Regions from separate parts of the Citricoccus sp. SGAir0253 genome, predicted to be linked through region 1. Evidence: riboswitches for the same ligand, from Rfam matches in the RefSeq annotation. Region 1 holds a riboswitch; each other region holds the start of a gene.

Evidence for each region. Region 1 has a riboswitch for S-adenosylmethionine ahead of E7744_RS02110 (O-acetylhomoserine aminocarboxypropyltransferase/cysteine synthase family protein). Riboswitches for the same ligand answer to the same signal wherever they lie in the genome.
Region 2: it holds a riboswitch for S-adenosylmethionine, as region 1 does, so the genes downstream of both, E7744_RS13585 (acyl-CoA dehydrogenase family protein) here and E7744_RS02110 (O-acetylhomoserine aminocarboxypropyltransferase/cysteine synthase family protein) in region 1, are expected to answer to the same signal.
Region 3: it holds a riboswitch for S-adenosylmethionine, as region 1 does, so the genes downstream of both, E7744_RS13640 (AMP-binding protein) here and E7744_RS02110 (O-acetylhomoserine aminocarboxypropyltransferase/cysteine synthase family protein) in region 1, are expected to answer to the same signal.

Annotation. Positions count from the first base shown of each region.
Region 1 is NZ_CP039424.1:462,847-470,556, reverse strand. Features, by position in the region: gene E7744_RS02120 (DUF1852 domain-containing protein) at 1-199, opposite strand, end outside; gene E7744_RS02115 (cystathionine gamma-synthase) at 207-1,442, opposite strand; gene E7744_RS02110 (O-acetylhomoserine aminocarboxypropyltransferase/cysteine synthase family protein) at 1,444-2,772, opposite strand; SAM riboswitch class I at 2,778-2,890, opposite strand; gene E7744_RS02105 (FAD-dependent oxidoreductase) at 3,100-4,548, opposite strand; gene cobA (uroporphyrinogen-III C-methyltransferase) at 4,541-5,782, opposite strand; gene E7744_RS02095 (ABC transporter permease) at 5,779-6,783, opposite strand; gene E7744_RS02090 (ABC transporter ATP-binding protein) at 6,773-7,498, opposite strand; gene E7744_RS02085 (ABC transporter substrate-binding protein) at 7,495-7,710, opposite strand, start outside.
Region 2 is NZ_CP039424.1:3,109,799-3,117,508, forward strand. Features, by position in the region: gene sigK (ECF RNA polymerase sigma factor SigK) at 1-525, opposite strand, end outside; gene E7744_RS13580 (hypothetical protein) at 643-2,010, opposite strand; gene E7744_RS13585 (acyl-CoA dehydrogenase family protein) at 2,175-3,605, opposite strand; SAM riboswitch class I at 3,611-3,703, opposite strand; gene E7744_RS13590 (MetQ/NlpA family ABC transporter substrate-binding protein) at 3,802-4,725, opposite strand; gene E7744_RS13595 (methionine ABC transporter permease) at 4,859-5,557, opposite strand; gene E7744_RS13600 (methionine ABC transporter ATP-binding protein) at 5,554-6,585, opposite strand; gene E7744_RS13605 (LLM class flavin-dependent oxidoreductase) at 6,582-7,710, opposite strand, start outside.
Region 3 is NZ_CP039424.1:3,121,586-3,129,295, reverse strand. Features, by position in the region: gene E7744_RS13655 (MFS transporter) at 1-883, opposite strand, end outside; gene E7744_RS13650 (siderophore-interacting protein) at 1,190-2,056, shown strand; gene E7744_RS13645 (hypothetical protein) at 2,216-2,638, shown strand; gene E7744_RS13640 (AMP-binding protein) at 2,747-4,894, opposite strand; SAM riboswitch class I at 4,906-5,010, opposite strand; gene E7744_RS13635 (sodium:solute symporter) at 5,062-6,756, opposite strand; gene E7744_RS13630 (OsmC family protein) at 6,753-7,454, opposite strand; gene E7744_RS13625 (rhodanese-like domain-containing protein) at 7,583-7,710, opposite strand, start outside.

The DNA of each region.
Region 1 (7,710 bases):
TGTCCCAGTGGGCCAGGTCGTTGAGGCGGCCGGTGATCATCGTCAGGGTGTTGCGCAGGTTCTGCCGGCGGTCCTCGCCGCGGGCCAGGTTCGCGAAGTTCGTCGTGCCGCGCGAGCTGGACGAGGGGCAGTAGTCCTCGTCGAAGCGGGTCGTGCGGATGCCGAACGTGAAGTCCTTGGTCTGGGTGATCTGGTGCATCTTGTCCTCACGCTCGGATGGGGGCCGACAGGTCCGCGGCGCGCTCCAGCGCCGCCTCGAGGTCCGCCTGCAGGTCGGCCACGTCCTCGACGCCCACGGACAGCCGGACCAGGTCGGCCGGCACCTCCAGGGCCGTGCCCCGCACGGAGGCGTGGGTCATCTCGGAGCAGTAGCAGATGAGGGACTCGACCCCGCCGAGGCTGACCGAGAGCGCGAACAGCTCGGTGGACTGGGCGAAGGCGCGCGCGGCGGCCTCTCCCCCGGCCAGCCGGACGGACACGATCCCGCCGTAGCCGTCCATCTGCCGGCTGGCCAGCTCGTGCCCGGGGTGCTCCGGCAGCCCCGGGTAGTAGACCTGCGCGATCTGCGGCCGGCCCTGCAGCCAGCCGGCCAGCTCCGCGGCGTTCGCGCCGTGCCGGTCCATGCGCAGCCCCAGGGTCTTCAGCCCGCGGGCGGCGAGGTAGCTGTCCTGCGGGCCGGCCACCGCTCCGGCGGCGAACTGCTGGTAGCCGACCGCCTCGGCCAGTCCCTGCCCCCGGTACTCCCGGTCGGCCACCACCACGGCCCCGCCGAGGACGTCCGAGTGCCCACCGATGTACTTGGTCGTGGAGTGCACCACCGCGTCCGCGCCCAGGTCCAGGGGCCGCTGCAGGTACGGGGAGGCGAAGGTGTTGTCCACCACGAGCAGGGCCCCGGCCCGGTGGGCGATCTCCGCCCAGGCCGCCAGGTCCGCGATGCCCAGCAGGGGGTTCGAGGGGGTCTCCACCCACAGCACGGCGGTGGTGCCGGGGCGGACCGCCGCCGCGACCGCCGTGGGGTCGGTGATGTCCACAGGGGTGTTCTGGATGCCCCACGGGCCGAGGACGCCGTTGATGAGCCGGTTGGTTCCGCCGTAGCCGTCCCCGCCCAGGACCACGTGGTCCCCGGGGCGCAGCACCGAGCGCAGCAGGGCGTCCTCGGCGGCCAGCCCGGAGGCGAACGCGAACGCCCGGCTCCCGTGCTCCAGCGCCGCCAGCTGGGTCTCGAAGCCGTTGCGCGTGGGGTTGGACCCGCGGCTGTACTCGTGCCCGCCGCGCAGCACGTTGATGCCGTCCTGGACGAAGGTGCTGGTCTGGTAGATGGGCGGCACGACCGCCCCGGTCAGCGGGTCCGGCTCCTGGCCGGCGTGCACCGCCGTCGTGTTGAAGCCCTGCCGGGTGCCCTGCGCGGTGCCCGTGCTCGCGGTGTGGTCCAGGAGGGTCATCTCAGCGCACCTCCCCGGCCAGGGCGGAGGCCGGCACGGCGGCCGGTGCGGAGGCCGGCACGGTGGCCAAGGCGTGGTCGAGGTCCGCGATGAGGTCCTCCGGACACTCGAGCCCGATGGACAGCCGGATCGTGGTCTCGCCGATCCCCGCGGCCTCGCGGCGGTCCGGGGCGAGGCGACAGTGGGTCATGGTGGCGGGATGACAGACGAGCGAGCGCACGTCCCCCACGTTGGCCACGAGCTGGAACAGCTCCAGCGCGTCGATGAACGGGCCCACGGCCTCCGGTCCGGCCGCCAGGTCGAAGGAGAACACCGAGCCGGTGCCGTGCGGGAAGTCCCGCGCGGCGAGGGCGGCGCTGGGGTGCCCGGGGATCCCCGGATGGTGGACGCGCCCGACGGCGGGGTGCCCGGCCAGGTGCTCGGCCACCGTGAGGGCGGTGCTCCCGTGCCGGGCCACGCGGACCTCGAGGGTCTCCAGGCCCTGGATGAACTGCGCGGCGCTGGCCGGGGCCAGGGACGGGCCGAGGTCGTGCAGGAACTTGCTGCGGGCCAGCGCGAGGTACGCGCCCCGGCCGTGCCGGTCGACGAGCGCCTGCCCGCCGTAGCGGGCCTTGGGCCGGGCCAGCTGCGGCCACCGCTCGGGGGCCGCGCCGTAGTCGAACGTCCCGCCGTCCACGATCGCCCCGCCGAGCACCGTGCCGTGCCCGCCGAGGAACTTCGTCGCGGAGTGCACCACCACGTCGGCGCCGTGCTCCAGCGGGCGGTACAGGGCCGGCGTCGCGAGCGTGCTGTCCACGACCACCGGCACGCCGGCGGCGTGGGCGAGGTCCGCCAGCGCGGGCAGGTCCGGCAGGGTGGCCAAGGGGTTGGTGATGGCCTCGAGGAAGAACGCGCGGGTGTCCGGCCGGATCGCCGCGGCCCAGGCCGGCGGGTCCGCGGGGTCGGCGAAGGTGACCTCGATGCCGAAGTCGGCGAACGTGTCCGTCAGCAGGTCCACGGTGCCCCCGTAGAGCTGGCTGGAGGCGACCAGGTGCCGCCCGGAGTGCAGCAGGGTCAGCAGGGACAGGGCGACGGCGGCCTGGCCCGTCGCGGTGCCGATGGCCCCGATCCCGCCCTCGAGGGCGGCCAGCCGGTTCTCGAAGACGGCCACGGTGGGATTGCCCGTCCGGCTGTAGGTGAAGCCCGGGGTCTCCAGCCGGAACATGGCGGCCGCCGTGGCGTGGTCCGGGAAGCGGTAGGCCGCCGTCTGGTGGATGGGCACGGCAACCGGCCAGTGCGGGGCCTCGGGCTCGTAGCCGGCGTGGACCTGGTGGGTGGCGTGGTGATGCATTCGATCCTCCATCGATCCTGGCGGTAGCACCGTGCCCGCCGGTCCCGGTGTCCCGGGGCCGGCCGACTGGTTGCTGCGGCGTCGTCGAGCCAGATCTCTCGGCCGCTCTGGATGGTGTGGTGGGTTCATCCCACTGGATGGGCCGCCCCGGAGTCCAACGGACGGGGGGCCGGGGCGTCACATTGCGGCACGCCCGGACGTTCCGGGCCGGACGGCCGCGCCCGGGCGCTCCGGCCGAGGCCAGGGGCCGGTTTGTGACCGGTTGTGACGCCCCGGCACCGGCCGCGTCGCCGGCCGCGTCGCCGGCCGCGTCGCCGGCCGGGTGGCCTACCGCGCCGGCTCGAGGACCCTCGCCTCGGCGGGCACGGGGTCCCGGCGGGACACCGCGAGCATCTCCTCGCGGGGGACGACCTTGACGCGTTCGCGCTCGACGGGGCCGGTGGCGGTGGCCTCGGCGCCCAGGGCGAGCTCGTGGGCGTCCAGGGCCAGCCACCCCTCCCAGGTGGTGTACTCCACCCCGCGCCCGGTGAGCAGGTCCAGGATCGCCTGCTCGTCCGGGTCCTGGGCGGTCCACAGCCCCGGCTGGTCCTCCAGCAGGCACCCGATGGTCTCCAGGGCGTCCCCCTTGGTGTGCCCGATCAGCCCCACCGGGCCCCGCTTGATCCACCCCGAGGCATACACCCCCGGCACCACCGCCCCGGCCTCGTCCAGCACCCGGCCGGCCTCGTTCGGCACCACCCCCCGGCCGGCGTCGTAGGCCAGCCCCGGCACCGGGGACCCGTGGTAGCCGATCGCCCGGTACACCGCCTGCACCGGGTAGTCGGTGTACTCCCCGGTCCCGGTCACGTTGCCGGTGCCGTCCAGTTCCATCCGCTCCATCCGCAGCCCGGCCACCGCCCCGTCGGCCCCGAGGATCTCCACGGGCTGCTGCAGGAAGTGCAGGTGCAGCCGCCGCGAGGCCGTGCCCGGGCGGTCCTCCTGCTCCATCAGCCAGTTCGTCAGCGTCCCGACCATGGTCTTGACCTGGTTGTTCGTGGTGGCCGCCTCCTCCGAGGCCGCGTCGAACTCGAAGTCCTCCGGGTACAACACGATGTCCACGTCCCTCGAGTGCGCCAGCTCGCGCAGCTCCAGCGGGGTGAACTTCACCTGGGCCGGGCCCCGGCGGCCGAACACGTGCACGTCCGTCACCGGGGACGAGGCCAGCCCGGCGTAGACGTTCTCGGGGATCTCGGTGACCAGCAGGTCCTCGGCGTGCTTGGACAGCATCCGGGCCACGTCCAGGGCCACGTTCCCGTTGCCGATCACCGCCACCTCCCGGGCGGTCAGCGGCCAGTGGCGGGGCACGTCGGGGTGCCCGTCGTACCAGGACACGAAGTCCGCCGCCCCGAACGAGCCTTCCAGGTCCACGCCCGGCACGTCGAGGTCGGCGTCCCGGATGGCCCCGGTGGAGACCACGACCGCGTCGTAGTGGCGGCGCAGGTCCTCCAGGGTCAGGTCGGTGCCGAAGTCCACCCCGCCCAGGAAGCGGATGTCCCCGCGGTCCAACACCTTGTGCAGGGCCTTGACGATGCCCTTGATCCGCGGGTGGTCCGGGGCCACCCCGTAGCGGATCAGCCCGTACGGGGCCGGGTACCGGTCGAACAGGTCGATGCTCAACTCGAAGTCCCGCTCGGCCTTGGTCAACAGGTCCGCGGTGTACACGCCGGCCGGTCCAGCGCCGATGATCGCCAGGCGAAGCGGGCGGCCCGGGGCGGGGGTGGGGACGGTCTCAGTCATGGATGTGCTCCTTGGGGGTCTCGTGCAGGACGGGGGGTGCGTAGGGGCTGAGCCGGACGACGTCCCCCACGACGATGACGGCCGGGTTCCGCACGCCGGTGCGCTCGGCCTGGGCGGCGATGGTCTCCAGGGTGCCGATGGTCACCCGCTGGTCCGGCATCCAGCCGCGCTCGACGACGGCCACCGGCGTCCCGGGGCCGAGGCCCCGGGAGCGCAGCAGGGCCGCGGTCCGTGCGAGCCGGCGGACGCCCATGAGCAGGACGAGGGTGTGGTCCGGCCGCGCGGGCAGATCGGCCAGGTCCTCGTGGCCGGTCACCACGGTGAACCCGGTGGCGGTGCCCCGGTGCGTGACGGGGATCCCGGCCGCGGCGGGGACGGAGACGGCACTGGTGACGCCCGGGACCACCTCCACGTCGATCCCGTGGTCCCGGCAGGACCGGGCCTCCTCTCCCCCGCGCCCCAGGACGTAGGGGTCCCCGCCCTTGAGGCGGACGACGAGGTGGCCCGCGCGGGCCTCCCGGACGAGGATGGCGTTGATCTCGTCCTGGCCGACCAGGTGGTTCCCGGGCGCCTTGCCGACCTCGATCACCCGGACGCCGGGCTCGAGGTCCTCGAGCAGCTCCCGGGGCCCGAGCCGGTCGGCGACGACGACGTCCGCGGTCGCCAGCAGCTGCCGGCCCCGCACCGTGATGAGGCCGCCCTCGCCGGGGCCGCCGCCCACCAGCGCCACCCGCCCGCAGGTCCCGGGCGTGCGGCGCCGCCTGCGCAGCGGCAGCCGGCCCGTCTCGAGGGCCAGCCGCACGGCGTCCCGGAGCACCGACGCCCGGCGGGGGTCCCCCCCGGCGTTGACGGCGATGGTGACGTCCCCGGCGCGGGCCACGGCGGGCGTCCACGCGGCGGAGGCCTCGGCGTCGGAGGCGTTGACGCACCATATCCGCCGGGCGTCCGCGTCGGCGGCGACGGCGCGGTCCACCGCGTCGATCCCCGTGGCGGTCTGGACGAACCACGCCCCGTCCAGGTCCGTGGCCCGGTACGGGCGGGGCACCCAGGTGAGCAGGCCGCCGGCGGCCAGCCGGGCGACGTCGTCCCCCGCGTGGGGCGCCACCACGGTGACGACGGCGCCGGCGTCCAGCAGGGCGCGGGCCCGGCGGCCCGCGACCCGCCCGCCGCCCACGAGCAGCACCGGGCGCCCGAGCAGGCGCAGGGACACCGGGTAGAGGTCCGGGGTGGTCATCGCGTACTCCCTTCCAGCAGCCCGCGGCGGCGGAGGATCCGCCGCTCCACGGGTCCGAAGACCATCAGTTCGATGAGGATGCCGACCGCCAGGATGGTCAGCACCGCGCTCATCACCATGCCCATGTCCGCGAGCGTGCGCCCCTGGTCCAGCAGGGAGCCCAGCCCGTACCCCATGGATCCCCCGACGGCGATGATCTCGGCCGCCATCAACGACCGCCAGGCGAAGGCCCAGCCCTGCTTGAGGCCGGACACGTAGGCGGGCAGCGCCGCCGGGAGCACCACCATCAGGGCGGTCTCGGCCGGGGACGCTCCGAGGACCCGCGCCACCCGGCGGAACTGCGGGGGAACCTGGTCCATGCCGGCGGCCAGGCCGTTGACGATGGACGGGATGGCCCCCATCAGCACCACGAAGTACGCGGTGGCGTCGGTGAGCCCGAACCAGATGACCGCCACCGGGACCCAGGCCACGGACGGCAGCACCTGCAGGCCGGAGACCAGCGGGCCGAGGGCGCGCCGCAGCACCGTGACCTGGCCGAGCAGCACGCCCAGGACGGTCCCCACGGCCACGGAGATGGCGAAGCCGACCACGCCGCGCTGCAGCGAGGTGCCCACCGCCTCCTGCACCAGCCCGCCCGACCAGAGGTCGCCGAACGCGGCCAGGACGTCCAGCGGGCCGGGCACGAGGTCACGGCGCCTCAGGTCGAGGGACGCCAGCAGCTGCCAGGCCAGGAGCAGGACGAGCACCGCCCCCAGGGGCAGCAGGACCCGGCTCCAGTCCCGGCGCCGCACCGGGCCGCCGGACTGCAGGGTGTCCAGGCCGGTCCCCAGGTCGCGCAGCTCGTCCGGGGCGGTGGACGGTGCGTCGGGGGCGGTGGACGGCGCGTCGGGAACGGCCCGGGACAGCTCGGGGGACGAGGGTGAGGACGGTGGTGCCGATGGGGACGAGGCCGCGAGCGGCTCGGTCCGCAGTGCGGTGGATGCGGTGGACTCAGTGCGCATGGCGCCGGATCTCCTTCCTCAGGTGCGTGGTGATCTCCCCGGCCAGGGCGCCGACGGCGGCGGCGTCGTGGCGCACCTCCGCCGGGACCGTCCACTCCCGGACCACGCGTCCCGGACGCGAGGACATCAGCAGCACGCGCTGTCCCAGCCGGACGGCCTCGCGCACGTTGTGGGTGACGAAGACGATCGTGCGGCCCGTCTCGCGCCAGATCCGCTCCAGCTCGGCGTGCAGCAGGTCCCGGGTGATGGCGTCCAGGGCGGCGAACGGCTCGTCCATGAGCAGCAGCGGCCGGTCCTGGCCCAGGGCCCGGGCCAGGGCCACGCGCTGGCGCATGCCTCCCGAGAGCTCGTGGGGACGCCGGTCCGCGGCGCCGCCCAGGCGGACGAGCTCCAGCAGCCCGTGGGCGCGGGCGCGCCGCTCGGCCGCCGCGACGCCCCGCAGTCTCAGGGCCAGCTCGACGTTCTCCCGGGCGCTGAGCCACGGGAACAGGGAGGCGTCCTGGAACATGAACGCCGCACCGTCCGCCGGCACCTCCAGGGCTCCGGCCGTGGGGGGCTCGAGGCCGGCGATGATGTTCAGCAGCGTCGACTTGCCGCAGCCCGAGGCGCCGAGGAGGCAGACGAACTCCCCCTGGCCGATCCGGGCGCTGACGCCCTCGAGCACCGGCGCATCGTTCCCGAAGCTCTTGCCGAGCTCCTCCAGGACCACCGTCATGGCGTCTCCTCCGCGTCCGAGTCCGAGTCCGAGTCCGTGCGCGGCCCGCCGACGTCGGCCCGGTCGGTGTCGCCCGCCTCGGCCAGCACCCGCTCCAGCGGGCCGAGGTCGACGAGGTCGGTGAGATCGGCGGGACGGCCCAGTCCGACGTCCACGCCGTCCTGCTGCAGCGTCGGGTAGGTCCCCGCCAACGGGTCGGCGGTGAACTCGAT
Region 2 (7,710 bases), 680 kb from region 1:
CCGGTCGGCGACCTCACGGTACGTCAGCCCGCCGTAGTAGGCGGCCGTGACGGCCTCCTGCTCCAGTGCCGTGAGGGTGCCCAGGCAGTCGACCACCCGGCGCCGGTCCTCGGCGTCGGCCACGGCCTCGGCGACGTCGTCGTGCTCCCGGCCGAACGAGGCCGCGCCCGCCCGGAGCTCCCGGTCGCGCCGGGACTGCGTGGACCGCACCAGGTCGACGGCCCGCCGGTGGGTGATCGAACAGACCCAGCCGGTCACCGATCCCCGCTCGGGACGGAATCCCGCGGCGCCGCGCCAGGCGTCCAGGAGGGCCTCCTGCGTGACGTCGGCCGCCAGGTCGGGATCGCGCACCACGCGCAGGGCCAGGCCGTAGGCCCGTGGGGCCACCGCGTCGTAGAGGGCGGCGAAGGCCTGCTGGTCGCCCTCGGCGCTGCGCCGCACCAGGTCCGCCAGGACCTCCTCGCCCGCGCCGACCCGGGGGCTCGGGCCGGGCGGCGTGGTCCCGGGGCCGGCGTCGCGCGTCATCCGGTCAGCGTATCCCCGGCGCCCGCTCCGGGCGAGGCGACGCCCGGAGCCCGGCGACGGCGGGCGGGGCGGAGCCCCGGACGCTCGCCGGGGAGTGTCCGGGGCACCGTGCACCCGTCACTTGACGAGGGCCTCCGCCATCGAGTCGATGGCGCCGGCCAGCGTCTCCACGTGCATGCCCAGCCCCGCGGCGACCTCCTCGGCCGGCAGTTCGCCGCCGCTGATCCCCTCGAGGAACTCGCCGGCCTGCGGGCGGTAGCCGTCCAGGTCCGCCAGGGCCTGCTCGGCGGCCTCGGTGTCCCCCGCGGCCCTCGCCCCGGCGTAGTCGACGAAGAACCCGATGTGCTCGCGCCACAGCTCCAGGAACGCCGCGCCCTGGTCCTCGCCCGCCAACGAGCCGATCGCCTCGGCCAGGGCCTGGGAGTTCTCGTCAAGGGTCCCGGCCGCGGCCGTGAAGGCCTCGGAATCGGTGCCGCCCTCGGCGGTGTAGGCGGTGAAGACGGCGATCCCGGCGAGGTACACGTGCTCCTGCAGGTCGTAGGTGAGCTGGGCGCGCAGGGCGGCCGCGTCGTCCATCGGATCGCCCTCCATCCCGGTGGCCGCGACCACGCCGCCGGTGATCGTGCCGGCGGCCTCGCCCACGTGGTGGGCCGCGGCCCGCAGGTCGCCGTAGGCCGCGGGATCGCCGGCGGCGAGGCCGTCGATCGCGGCGGTGAGGGTGTCCACGTGGCCGTGCAGGGACTCGGTCACGGCATCGGCCGGCAGCTCGCCGCCCGTGAGCTCCTCGAAGAAGGCCCCGGCCTCCCGCGTGTACCCCTCCAGGTCGGCGACGGCCTGCTCCTGGCCGGCCGCATCACCGGACTTCTCGGCCGCCGCGTAGTCGACGAAGTAGCCGATGTGCTCGCGCCACAGCGCGAGGAACGCCTCGGCGGTCTCGGCGTCCGAGGCCGCCTCGATGGTCGCGGCGAGCTCCTGGGAATTCTCGTCCAGGGCGGCGGAGGCCAGTTCGGTCTCCGGGCTCTCGAGGTCGGTGGCATAGGCCGTGGCCACGGTGATGCCGGCCAGGTAGACGTGCTCCTGCAGCTGGGCCGTGAGGGTGGCGCGCAGGGTGGCCGCCTCGGAGGCCGGGTCCCCGTCCACGTCGGCCGCGGCGACGAGGCCGGCGGCCAGCGTCTCGGCGGTCTCGGGCATGTGCGCCGCGGCGGTCCGCGCGTCGGCGAACGGATCGCCGGTGGAGGCCGGCATCGGCATGGCCGCGGATGAGGCCTCCGGCATGTCCTCGGACATGCCCGCGGACGCCGAGGGCGAGGCGGACATCGCCCCGGACATCGACTCCGACATCGAGGGCGAGGCCGACGCCGCCGGGCTGGAGGACTGGCCGGACTCCCCGCCGGCTCCGCCACCGGCGCCACAGGCCGCGAGGGACAGGGCGAGGGCGACGGCGCCGAGGACGGTGGTGGTCTTCCGGGCGGTGTTCGTGGTCATGACTGCTCCTTGGTCGATCCAGCGGTGACGTCTGGTGTTCGGAGCAGGTGCCCGGCCGGATGGGTCGGGGCGGGGGAAATCTTCGCCGGCTGGGGCCGCGGTGCCGGCACCGGCCGGCAGCGGGTCCTGGTGGTCAGGGGGTCCTGGTGGTCAGGCGGTCGCGGTCAGACGGTCCCGGTGGTCAGGTACGGCACGGGCCGGGTGCCGTTCACCTCCCAGTCCCCCACCATCCGGGCCATGAACACGGCCGGATCGTGGCTGGCGAGAGTGCGGGCGTTGCGCCAGTGGCGGTCCAGCTGCAGGTCGGTACTGGTGGCCGAGGCCCCCAGGGTGTCGAAGATCCGCGTGCAGGTGTCCAGCACGAGCCTCGGCACCATCACGTGGGCGCGATGGACCGTCAGGGCCGCACGCCGCATGGCCTCGGCCGCGGTCTCGGCGGCGGGCTCGGCGCCAGGCTCGGGGTGCGTCCCCGTCTCCGGCTCCGTGGCGGACTCGGCGGTCGCCGCGGCGGCGGGCTGGGCGGCGACGGCCAGGGCCTCGTCGAGGTCACGTCCGGCGGCGCGCACCAGTTCCTCGGCGGTGGCCTGCTGCGCGGACAGCTCGCCCACGATCCCCAGCAGCTGGTCGTCCTCGCGCGGGGTGAGCCCGCCCGCGGTGTTGGGCGAGCGGCGGCGCGCGCGGGTGAGGCCGATCCCGTCCCGCAGGGCGGCCCGGCCGACCCCGGCCAGCAGGGCCATCAGCGTGGCCTCGTGGTGCAGCGGCACGTGCCCGTCCGCGGGGGGCAGCACCAGCAGGTCCTCGACGCCGGCCCCGTCGAACTCGACCGTGCCGGTGCCGGTGAGCCGCTGGCCGAAGCCGTCCCAGTCGTCCTTGACGGCCGCGCGCGGCTGGCGCACCCGCACGACGGCGAGCGCCAGGTCCGTCCGGTCGGGCAGCCGGGGATCGTCCGGCCGGCCGGCCTCCGGCCGGGCGGTGCGAGGCTGCCCCCGACGCCGGCCCGGGCGCGGGACGCCCTCCTCCAGCCGGGCGGTGGCCAGGGTCCACGTGGCGAAGATGCTGCCGGTCGTGTAGTACTTGCGGCCGCGGATGCGCAGCGAGCCCCCGTCGTCCTTCCACACGGTGGTGGCGAGTTCGCCCAGGGCTGGGCCCGGGGACTCGGAGAGGGCACTGCCGGCCAGCTCGCCGGCCATCACCCGCGCCAGCCAGCGCGAGCGCAGGGCGGCGTCGGCCTGCACGAGGACGTGCTCCACGAAGCTCAGGTGGCTGCGCAGCAGGTGGGCCGTGTTCGCGTCCACCGCCGCCAGGTCCATGAGCAGCCGCAGCGCGTCCTCCTGGCCGGCACCGGCCCCGCCGGCGGACTCCGGCACGGTCAGACCGCCCAGGCCGGCGGCACGGAGCTGCTCCAGCGGGGCGAACGGCAGGTGGCGGCCCGCCTCGCGGGCGGTCTCCCCGCGGGCCACCTCGGCGAAGGCCGGGGCGAACCGGGCGGACAGGGAGGCATAGTGGGAACCGGTGCGACCGTTCCGGTGGGTGGGGCCGGAGTCCGCCTCCCGGGCCTCCGGGGCCGTGGTCGTGCTGTTGCCTGCAGTGGTCATGCTGTCCTCCATCGGTCCTGGCGGTAGCACCCGGGCCCCTGTCGGGCGGGTTGCTGCGGCGTCGTCGAGCCAGGTCTCTCGGCCGCTCTGGATGGTGTTCCCTGTCATGAGACCACCGGCCCGGGCGGAACGCCAACTCCGTTCCGTGGCCGGCCGGCCGTCGGCCCCGGTGCTGGGCACCGTGGCCGACGGGCGGTCATTCCGCGGAGACGGGTGTCAGCACGCCGGCGACGAGCGGGTCGTCCGTGGTCTTCAGGTATTCCTCCAGGCGGGGGTCGGAGAACACCTCGATGAGCTTCTGCGTCTCTGGGGTGTCCGCGAACTGCGTGCCGACGATGAGCCGAGAGGCGAAGGTCCTGGGCGGGTCCGGGAACAGGATGCCCTTGTCCCGGCCGACCTTGCCGGCGTCGAAGAGGTTGGTGTAGCCGATGGCGACGTCCACGGAGTCCAGCGTGCGTGCCATGGACAGCAGGTCGATCTCGGTGAACTCGAAGCCGCGGGGGTTGTCCACCACGTCCTTCAGCTTGGCGGTGCGCGGCTCGATGTCCGGGTCCAGGGTGATGAGTCCCTCGCGGTCGAGCAGCCACAGCGCCTGCCCCTGGTTGGCCAGGTCGGTGGGCACGGCCAGCGTGGCACCGTCCGGGAGTTCCTCCACCGAGTCGTACCGGGTGGAGTACAGCCCGAAGGCCCACTGGTAGAGCTCGATGGTGGGGGTCAGCTCGAAGCCGTTGGCATCGGCCACCTGCTTCATGTACCACTGGTGCTCGAAGATCGTGGCGTGGATCGACCCCTCGGCCACGGCGCGGTTGGACTGGACGCTGTCCTCGATGCCCACCGCCTCGATCTCCACGCCGTGGTCGGGCGCGATCTCCTCGGCCACGAAGTCGAGGATCTTCTCCTCGCCGGCCATGGCGGGCTCGTAATGCACGCGCAGCGGGCCGGTCACCTCGGAGGTGGCCGCACCGGAGGCGGCCACCGCCGGGCGGTTGGACTGTTGGATGACCACGATGCCCAGGACGAGGGCGATCACGGTGGCCAGGGCGGCGATGCTCCAGGGCAAGGCGGCACGCTGCCGGCGCAGCGTGAAGCCGTGGGCGTGTTCGGCGGACGGAGTGCTCATGATGCTCCTTCGGGAAGTGCGACGACGGTGACGCGGCATGGCGGGCCGGGCGTCGGGAGGGCGGTGGTGGCACGAGGCCGTGCGGGCCGGTGCAGGGCGCTCAGCCCAGTCGGCGGCGCCGGCGGCACGGCCTTCAGGGGCGGGCCAGGGCGTGGGCCACCCGGTCGCCGATGAACTGGACGACCTGGACGGTCACGATCAGCGCGATGATCGTGGCGAGCATGACGGTCATGTCGAAGCGCTGGTAGCCGTAGGTGACCGCCAGGTACCCGATGCCGCCGGCGCCGATGGTGCCCGCGATGGCCGAGTACTCGATCATCGAGATCGTGTTGAGGGTGACGGCCGAGGCCAGCCCCGGCAGCGCCTCGCGCAACTGGGTCTGCCGGATGATCTGTCCGGTGGAGCTGCCGGTGACGAGGCCCACGGCCATGTTCTCGCGGGGTAGGTCGTTCAGCGCGTTCTGCACGAGGCGCGCGAAGAACGGGATGCCGGCGATGGTCATGGGCACGATCGCGGCCGCGATGCCCAGGGTGGTGCCGGTGACCCACTTGGTGAACGGGATGATGGCCGCCATCAGCACGAGGAACGGCAGGGATCGGCCCATGTTCACCACCCAGCTGAGCGCGCCGTGGAGCCGGTCCCGGGGGAACAGCCCCCGCGGGGAGGTGTTGTAGAGCAATACCCCGGTGGCCCCACCGACGAGCACGACCATCACCATCACGATGCCCACCATGGCCCAGGTCTCGCCATAGGCGGGCAGCAGCAGTGACGGCAGGTCCGCCCACGGCGTGTCCGTCACGAGGGGCTGCGAGGACTCCGTCGTCGCACTCATGCGACCACCTCCAGTGGGGTCTCGTCGTGGGTGGTGGACCGGGCCGCGTCGTCGCGCAGCCGGGCCTGGATGCCGAGGCGGTCCAGCGCCTCGATCGCGGGACGGTACTGCTCGGAGTGGATCCCGACGACGGCACGGCCCAGGGCGATGTCCCCGCGGGCCTCCACCGTCCCGCCGAGCAGGGCGAGGCGGATCCCGTGGTCCACGGCCAGCCGGGTGAACCACTCCGGGTCGACGGCACCGTCCCGGTAGGCGAGCTCGAGCGCGAGATCGAACCGGGGCGGCAGCGGCAGTGCGGAGACCGGCAGGAGCTGGTGGCCGACCGCCGAGTCCTGGTCGGCCACGAGCGAGGGCAGGGACCCGTACTCGGACAGCCGGCCGTCGGACAACGCCGCCACCTGGTCGGCCACATGGCGGACGACGTCCATCTCGTGGGTGATCAGGATGATGGACAGGCCCAGGTCGCTGCGCAGCGAGGCGAGCAGGTCCAGGATCTGTGCGGTCGTCTCCGGGTCCAGCCCGGAGGTGGACTCGTCGGAGAGCAGGATGCGCGGCCGCAGGGCCAGCGCGCGGGCGATGCCCACCCGCTGCCGCTGGCCACCGGAGAGCTGGCCGGGATAGGCGTTCGCCTTGTGCAGCAGACCGACCCGGTCAAGCAACTCGGCGACTCGGTCCTCCATCTCGTGCTGGACCACGCCCAGGTTGCGCAGGGGCAGGGCGACGTTCTCCGCCACCGTGATCCGCCGCAGCAGGGCCGAGTGCTGGAAGATGGTGCCGATCGCCCTTCGGGCGGAGCGCAGTTGCCGTCCCCGCAGGTGGGAGAGGTCCCTTCCGTCGACGAGGATCTCTCCGCTGGTGGGTTTCTCCAGCAGGGAGATGCAGTGCGAGAGGGTGGTCTTGCCCGCACCGGACGGTCCGACGACGGCCGTGATGGTGCCCTCGGGCACGACCAGGTCAATGCCCTTGAGGACCTCGACCGGCCCGTCGTGTCCGGCATAGGACTTGTGCAGGTTCCTGATCTCGATCACCGCTCCGCGCCCCCGCTCATGGCGAGCGCGCCGATCCGGAAGCCGGACCCGCGGTGGTTGGCGGGGAGCCGGTCCCCACGTCCGAACAGCTTGTGGCGCAAGGTGCCCTCCTCGTAGTCGGTCGGATAGGCGCCCCGGGCCTGGAGTTCGGGCACCACGTACTCGACCACGTCCTCGAAGGTGCCGGGGGTGATCGCGTAGGCCAGGTTGAAGCCGTCCACGTCGGTCTCTCGGGCCCAGTCGAGGAGCTCATCGGCCACCTGGGCCCCCGATCCGACGACGACCGGACCGAAGCCGCCGATGCCGACCCACTCGGCGAGGCGGCGGACGGTCCAGGGCTCGTCGTCACCCGCAGAGGCGCGGAAGGTGTCGACCGCCGACTGGACGGCATTGGTCTGGACGTCATGGCCGATGACGTCGTCCAGGCCGTACTGCGAGAAGTCGATGCCCATCCACCCCGAGAGCAGGGCCAGGGCCCCCTGGTGGTCGATGTACGAGGCGTAGTCCTCGTGCTTGGCCTGCGCGGCGGCCTCGTCCGGCCCGGTGATCACCGTGAGCAGGGTGTAGACCTTGACGTCGCCCGGCTCCCGACCGGCCTCGATGGCGGCAGCACGGATCCCGGTCACGGCCTGCGCGAGCCTCTGCCGGGTCGGGGCGGCGACGAAGACGCACTCGGCGTTCTCCCCGGCGAAGCGCAGCCCCCGCGGGGAGGTCCCGGCCTGGTAGACGACGGGCGTGCGCTGGGGGCTCGGCTCCGTGATCGCGATGCCGGGCACGGTGAAGTGGGCACCGGCGTGCCCGATCTCGTGCACGCGATCCGGGTCGGTGAAGACGCTGGACCGGCGGTCCCGCACCACGGCGCCGTCCTCCCACGACCCCTCGAGCAGCTTGTAGACGACCTCGAGGTATTCGTCTGCGTGGTCGTAACGGTCGTCGTGGGCGGCCTGGTCCCGCTGCCCCATGTTGCGCGCGGCCGAGGGAAGGTAGCCGGTCACGACGTTCCAGCCGACCCGGCCACCGGTCAGGTGGTCCAGCGTTGCCAGGCGGCGGGCGAAGGGGTAGGGATGCTCGAACGCCGTTCCGGCGGTGATCCCGAAGCCCAGGTGCTCGGTCACCGCGGCCATC
Region 3 (7,710 bases), 670 kb from region 1:
CGCCGATGAAGGTCGCGACCAGGGTGGACTCCCGGCTCATGCCCAGGACGTTGGCGCCGTAGGAGGCGAAGAACGCGATGACCAGGTAGCCCGCGGCGTTGTTGGCGCAGAAGATCAGGGCGGCCAGGATGACGTTCTTCTTGTGGGACTTCAGGAGCACGCCCAGGGGAGCGGCGGACTCCTTCTTGCGCAGCTGCATCTCCTTGAAGACCGGGGACTCGTCCACGGCCTTGCGGATGAGGTAGCCGACGACGATCAGCACCACGGAGGACAGGAACGGGATGCGCCAGCCCCAGGCCAGGAAGGCCTCCTGGCTCATCGAGCTGGTGAGGGCCCACATGAAGACCGTGGCCAGCAGCATGCCGATCGGCACGCCGATCTGCGGGTAGGAGCCGAAGGCGCTGCGCTTGTTGCGGGGGGCGTGCTCCACGGACATCAGCGCGGCACCGCCCCACTCGCCGCCGGCGGAGAAGCCCTGGACGATGCGCAGGAGCATCAGGATGATCGGGGCCCAGATGCCGATCACGGCGTACGTGGGCAGCAGGCCGATCAGCGCGGTGGCGCCGCCCATGCCCACGAGGGTCAGCACGAGGACGAGCTTGCGGCCGTGCTTGTCCCCCAGGTGGCCGGCCACGATGGCGCCCAGCGGGCGGAACAGGAAGCTGATGCCCAGGGTGGCCCACGTGATCACCTGGGCGAGCCCCGGGTTCTCCTGCGAGACGGGGGCGAAGAACAGCGGGGCCAGGACGAAGGCGGCGGCCTGCGCGTAGATGAAGAAGTCGTACCACTCGATGGTGGTGCCGACGAGGGTGCCCGCCAGGACCTTCTTCTCCTCGGGGGTACGCCCCCGGGGCGAGGCCACTGCGGCGTCGTGATGTGCCATGGTGTGCTCCAGGTGATCGGTGCGGTTGCGGCGTGGGGATGAAGTCTTTAGTGACCGACCGTTCGGTCACTTCAGAAGCATAGAGGACATGGTGAGCCGTGTCACATACTTTCTGGACTCGAACAGGTCTCGATTCCGCGCCGACCCGGAGCGGGACGGCCGCGGGCCGCCCGAGGGCGGTGGCGGGTCCCGGCCGGCCGCCGTCGCGATTATTGGGCCACGACCGCCTGACGTAATGTCGGAGGGGCAGGGAGAGGCCCTGCCGCACCGGCCGCCCGGCCGGTGGAGCGACGAAGGGGTTCCCGCATGCCGCAGCACGACCCGGAGGGACCGGCTCCCGCCGCCCGGCGCCCGCGCCAGCCCAAGCCCACCGTGGTCCTCGAGGTGGTGGCCGCGGAGCGGCTCGGTCCGCACCTGGTCCGCCTGACCCTGGGCGGCGAGGGCTTCGCCGTGTACCAGGACAAGGACGCCACGGACAAGTACGTCAAGCTCCTGTTCGCCGACCCGGCCCTGGGCCTGGAGATGCCGTACGACCTCGAGGCGCTGCGCCAGCGCCTCACCCCCGAGCAGATGCCGGTCCGGCGCACCTACACGGTGCGCTCGGTGGATCCCGACGCCGGCACGCTCACCATCGACTTCGTGGTCCACGGCGAGGACGGCCTGGCCGGCCCGTGGGCCGCCGCCGCCCGGCCGGGGGACCGGGTCTGCTTCACCGGCCCCGGCGGGATGTACCGCCCGGACCCGGCGGCCGACTGGCACCTGCTGGCCGGCGACGAGTCCGCCCTCCCGGCGATCGGCGCCGCCCTCGAGGCCATGCCGGCCGACGCCGTGGGGCAGGCGATCATCGAGGTGGCCGGCCCCGAGGACGAGATCGGGCTGTCCGTCCCCGCCGGCATCACGGTCACCTGGCTGCACCGGGGCGGGGAGTTCACCCCCGAGACCACCGGGCTGGCCGCCGCCGTGATCGACGCCGAGTGGCGCGAGGGCACCGTGCAGGTCTTCGCCCACGGCGAGCGGGAGATGGTCAAGGACCTGCGCCGCTACCTCGCCGACGTGCGCGGGGTGGACCGCCGGCAGATGTCCCTGTCCGCGTACTGGGCCCACGGCCGCGCCGAGGACGCGTTCCAGGCCGAGAAGCGCGAGCCGATCGGGCAGATCTTCCCGGAGGCCTGAGGGTGGGGTGCCGGATCCGCGGCGCAGGGTCCCGCGCCGGGGCCGGGGCCCGTGTGCTGCTGGGCCGCCCTAGCGGGGTCGGCACCACTCCACTAGCTTGAGGGGCGGGGGCGGGCAGACCGTCACCGTGACCAGACCCACCGACATCCGGGAGACACCATGGCTGCTGACGAGACCAACGCCAACGACCGCACCGGCGCCGACCAGGCCACCAGGATGGCCGAGGAGGCCGCGCGGCGCTTCGAGGAGAACGCCGAGCGCGTGCGCCAGATGGTGGAGCAGAACTCCGAGCGCGTGCGCGAGATGGTCGAGCAGAACTCCGAGCGCCTCGGCGAGATGGTCGCGCAGAACTCCGAGCGCGTCCGGGAGTTCAACTCGGCCATGCAGGAGGCCTCGAAGTCCACCAGCCGCTCCGTCGTCGACAATTCCACGAAGGCCGCGAAGAGCCTGTTCGAGCTGCAGCGCCAGATGGCGGGCAACGCCCGCACGCAGTGGGCGAAGGATGCCGCGAACACCCAGATCCAGTTCGCCGAGGACGTCACGGAGGCGTGGGCCAAGGCCGCCCGCGGCCTGCTGAAGTGACCCGGACGGCCCCCGGCGCCGCCGGGGGCCGTGCCCTCCCTGCCCCCGCCCAGGGGCCCTCCCGTCGCTCCCGACGGGGATGGGGCCCGGGCGGTCCGGGCCGACTGACTAGCCCCGGCGGCGGGCCATGACGTCGGCGATCTGCCCCACGCACGGCTCGTTCTGCAGGCTCGTGGTGTCCCCCAGGGCGGTGCCCTCGAAGAGCTGGGTGAGCAGGCGCCGCATGATCTTGCCCGAGCGGGTCTTGGGCACGTCCGGCACGAACACCACGTCGCGGGGCTTGGCCACGGGGCCGATCGCGCGGCCCACGTGGTGGCGCAGCTCCTCGGCGGCCCCTGCCACGTCCCCGCCTGCGGCGCCGTATCCCTCGCGGGCCACCACGAAGGCGACGGCGGCGTGCCCGGTCTTCGCGTCCGGCACCGGGCAGACCCCCGCCTCGACGACCTGCGGGTGGGAGACGAGCGCGGACTCGATCTCGATCGTGGACAGCCGGTGCCCGGAGATGTTGATGACGTCGTCGATCCGCCCGAGGATCCAGGTGTCCCCGTCCTCGTCGAGCTTGGCGCCGTCCCCGGCCAGGAACCAGCCCTGCTCGGCGTAGTCCTTCCAGTAGGAGCTGAAGTACCGGGCGGGATTGCCCCACACGGTGCGCGCCATGGCCGGGCCGGTGCGGGTGACCACCACCTTGCCCTGCACCCCCGCCGGGACGGCGGCTCCGTCGTCGTCCACCACGGCCGTGTCCACGCCCGGCAGCGGGCGGGACCCGCAGCCGGGCTTGAAGCGCTCGTCCGTCGGGCGCGGGGAGAGCACGGTGGCGCCGGTCTCGGACTGCCACCAGGTGTCCACCATGGGCACGCCCACCGAGCCGTCGCGCGGCACCCGGGCGCCGGCGTCGCCGGTCTCGGCCTGCAGGGCGGCGTCCAGCGCGGCGAGGCGGTCCCGGCCCACCTGGGTGCGGGCCCAGGTCCACGCCTCCGGGTTCACGGCCTCGCCCACGGTGCCGACGAGGCGGATGGAGGACAGGTCGTACTGCGCGGGGATGCCCTCGGGGAACCAGCCCATGAGCGAGCGGACGAGGGTGGGCGCGGTGTAGTAGCTGGTGACGCCGTAGCGCTCGATCACCTCGAAGTGCCGGCCGGGGTGCGGGGCGTTCGGCACGCCCTCGTAGATCACCTGCGTGACGCCGTTGGACAGCGGCCCGTAGATCTCGTAGGTGTGCGCGGTGACCCAGGCCAGGTCCGCGGTGCACCAGTGCACGTCCTTCTCCCGCTGCTCCGCGTCCGGGTTCGAGAACAGGTAGTCGTGGGACCAGGAGGCCTGCGTGAGGTAGCCGCCGGAGGTGTGCACCAGGCCCTTGGGCTGGCCCGTGGTGCCGGAGGTGTACATGATGAACAGCGGCGTCTCGGCGTCGAAGGCCTCCGGGACGTGGGTGTCCGGCTGGCGGTCCACGAGCTCGTGCCACCACACATCCCGGCCCTCGGTCCAGGAGATCTGCCCGGGCCCGTCCCCGGTCTCGGTGTGGCCGGTGCGGTCGAGCACCAGCACGTGCTCGATCGCGTTGTCCCCGGACACCGCCTCGTCCGCGTTGGCCTTGACCGGCACGGCCTGGCCCCGGCGGAACTGGCCGTCCGTGGTGACCAGCAGCTTCGCCCCGGTGTCCTCCACGCGGAAGCGCAGCGCCTCGGCGGAGAAGCCGCCGAACACGAGCGAGTGCACGGCGCCGATCCGGGCGCACGCCAGCGTGATGACGACCGTCTCCACGAGCACCGGCAGGTAGACGACCACGCGGTCGCCCTTCCCGATCCCGAGCTCCAGCAGGGCGTTGGCCGCCTTGCTGACCTCGCGCTGCAGCTGGGCGTAGGTCACGGCCCGGCGGTCGCCCGGCTCGCCCTCGAAGTACAGGGCCACCTTGTCCCCGCGCCCGGCGGCCACGTGGCGGTCCACGCAGTTCGCGGCGACGTTCAGGCGCCCGCCCTCGAACCAGCGGATCTCCGGGCCGCGCTCGGCCGCCGGGTCCGCGGGGGTCATCGAGTGCACGGTGTGCCACTCGGTGTCCCAGTCCAGCCGGCGGGCGGCGGCGTCCCAGAACGCGAGGCGGTCCTCCTCGCGGACGGGCGACCCGTCCCCGAGGCCGCCGTGCAGCAGTCCCGCGGGGCGGCCGGGGTGGACGGAGGGGTCGGCGGCGTCCACGACGGCGGCCGGCAGGGGAGCGGGCAGGGCGGCGGGAACGGTCGGTGCGGAGGCGTGGACAGGCACGGGAAACCTTCTTTCCATCGAATCTGGCGGTAGCACCTGGCGGGCCGGCGCACTGCCGGTCCCGCGGGTTGCTGCGGCGTCACGGAGCCAGATCTCTCGGCCGCTCGGGATGGTCGACTCCACTGTACGGCCGGTCCGGCCCCGGGCGCGAAACGGGTGACCGCGTGCTACGCGGCGGGCGGTGCCGAGGCGGCCGTCCCCGGGGAGGGCGCGGCGGAGGAGGGCTCCACCGCGCCTGCGTCCTCCCGGGCGCCCCCGGCGGCGCGGCGGGTCCCGGTGCCCTCGGTCAGGAGCACCGCAGCGGAGAACAGGCACAGGGCCACGGCGCCGAGCAGCAGGCCCGTCATCCCGTTCGCGGTGAGCCACGGCCAGACGACCGCGGCGAGCGCCACGAGGACCCCGGCGCCGGCCAGGGCCGTCACCCCGCGCTGGCGGCGGCGGCCCGGCGCGGCGAGGCGCCACTCGGACCGCGCGAGCGTCACCGCGGTCATGGCCAGCAGGTTCACGGCCATCCCGAGCCACACGGGATGCAGCCCGAGCAGGAACGCGGTGGGGTGGAAGCCGGAGGCCGCGTACCAGGCCAGCCCCGTGCCGAAGCCGGCCAGCATGGCGGCGAGGGCCGCGGACCGCGTGGCCAGGGGCCAGGCGAACGCGGCGAGGACGGGGGCCAGCGTGGCGCCGTTGCGCAGGGTCCACGCCATGACGTTCCACCACGCGGACTCCTCGGTGCGCAGCAGGGCGAAGGCGACCATGACCACCGTGAGCCCCACGAGCGCCACCCGGGTGTAGCGCACCAGCTGCGCCTCGGTGGCCCCGGGGTGCAGCGCGGAGCCGAGGTCGCGGCCCAGCGAGGTGGCCCCGGAGAACTGGCAGGGCCCGGCCCAGCCCAGGGCGCAGGCCCACAGGCCCACGAAGAACACGCCGGCCGCCCAGGGCGGCACCGTGCCGGTGACGTACTCGGCGATCGAGACCAGCGGCAGCGCGCCCCCCGGGGTGACGATCGCCGCGGCCACCCCCACGAGCACGCCGAGCACGAGCAGCGGGGCGCCCAGGACGGCGGCGCGCAGCAGGCCCCGCTGGCCGTCGGCCGGGGTGCGGGCGGACATCGACATCTGGAACGCGGCCTGGGCCAGCGGGACGTTGATGATGAAGGTGCCGAACCACGCCACGATCAGCGAGGTCCCGGCATTGACCGGGTCGAACATCTCCGGGCGCTCCGCCGCGAAGGCGGCCAGCCCGCCGGGGCCGGCCAGCCCCGGCTCGGCGAGCAGGGCCCACAGCCCCACGAGGAACATCAGCCCGATCATGACGACGTTCATGGTCTGGCTGAACCCGACCGAGCGCATCCCGCCGGAGGACAGGAAGCCCAGCAGCACCACGGCCGTGACGGCCACGGACAGCGGCAGGGACAGGTCCGTCACCACGGACAGCGCGGAGGCGAAGGCGATCGTGGTGGCCACGGAGTACATGGGGAAGGTGAGCCCGGTGATGACGGAGCCCACGGCCTTGGCGGCCCGGCCGAACCGGTCCCCGATGATGCCGGTCACCGTCACCACGAGCCGCTCCCGCAGGGGCTTGACCAGCAGCAGCGCGATGAGCAGCACCTGCACCGTCTCCGCGACGCCGTACCAGATCGCCGAGACGCCGGTCCGGTAGCTCAGCTCCACGATCGCGATGTAGGACGAGCCGGAGAACAGGCCGGTGATGCAGAACGCCACCGTCCAGGGCCCGAAGGAGCGGCCGCCCACGAAGAACCCGCCCCGGCCGGTCTCCCGGCGGCGCGTGACGATCCGCCCGCCGAGCACGAGCCAAGCGGTGTAGGCCAGGGCCAAGGCGATCGTCCACAGCCCCGCCGCGGTCATGCGCGCACCCTCGCGTCCGCCGCGCCCGCAGTGCCCGCGTCCGCCGCGCCCGCAGTGCCCGGGGCGCCGGCCCGCCCGGCCGGTGCGCCGCCGTCGGGCCCTCGGCGCACGTCCGCGTCCTCGCAGGTGAAGACAGGCTCCGGGGCGCCCACGGGCGCGTTCGGCACGGGATAGCCGAGGGCAAGGTTGCACGCGGCCTCGGCGTCGTGCGCCACGGTGCGCGCGGCGAAGGACCACGCCACGGTCAGGTCCACGTTCGCGTCCCGCAGCAGGTTCACGGCGGGGCAGGAATGCTCGACGGCGGCGGCGAAGTCCCGCAGGACCGCCGGGTCGGTCTCGGGGGTGCCGACGCAGACCTGCAGGCGGTAGGCGTGGAAGTAGGGCTGGACGTCCGCGGTGCCGGCCAGGCCGCGGCGGTCCTGGCGAGCCAGGGAGTAGGTGGAGATCCCGGTCAGCCCGAGGCCGCGCCGGGCGGCGGCCTGGTCGATCGTGACCGTGATGCAGGCGTCCACGGCGCCGGCGAGGTACTCCATGGGCGTGGGGGCCTCGTCGCGGCCCCCGATCGCCTCGGGCTCGTCCACGGTGAAGGCGAAGCCGCGGATCGCCACCCGCGTCTGCTGTCGTCCGGTCCAGGTCCCTGCGGCGCGCAGGGTCTTGGACTCGCTGTCCACGGGCGTCTCGGTGAATCGGGGCTGCACGCGGGTCATCCTAGGACCCGTCCGGGAACGGGAGGTGTCCGGGTGACGCCCCGCGTCCGGACGTGCGCCCACGCCCCGCGTCCGGGCGCCCGTCCTCGTCAGGGCCGGGACGGGCCTCCCGGCGGTGACTACCGGTCGGTGGGCAGCCCGGAGCCCTGCCAGGCCATCATGCCGCCGGCCATGGTGTCCGCGGTGTAGCCGGCCTGGTTGAGGGCCTCGGCCACGCGGGCGCTGCGGTTGCCGCTGCGGCACACGA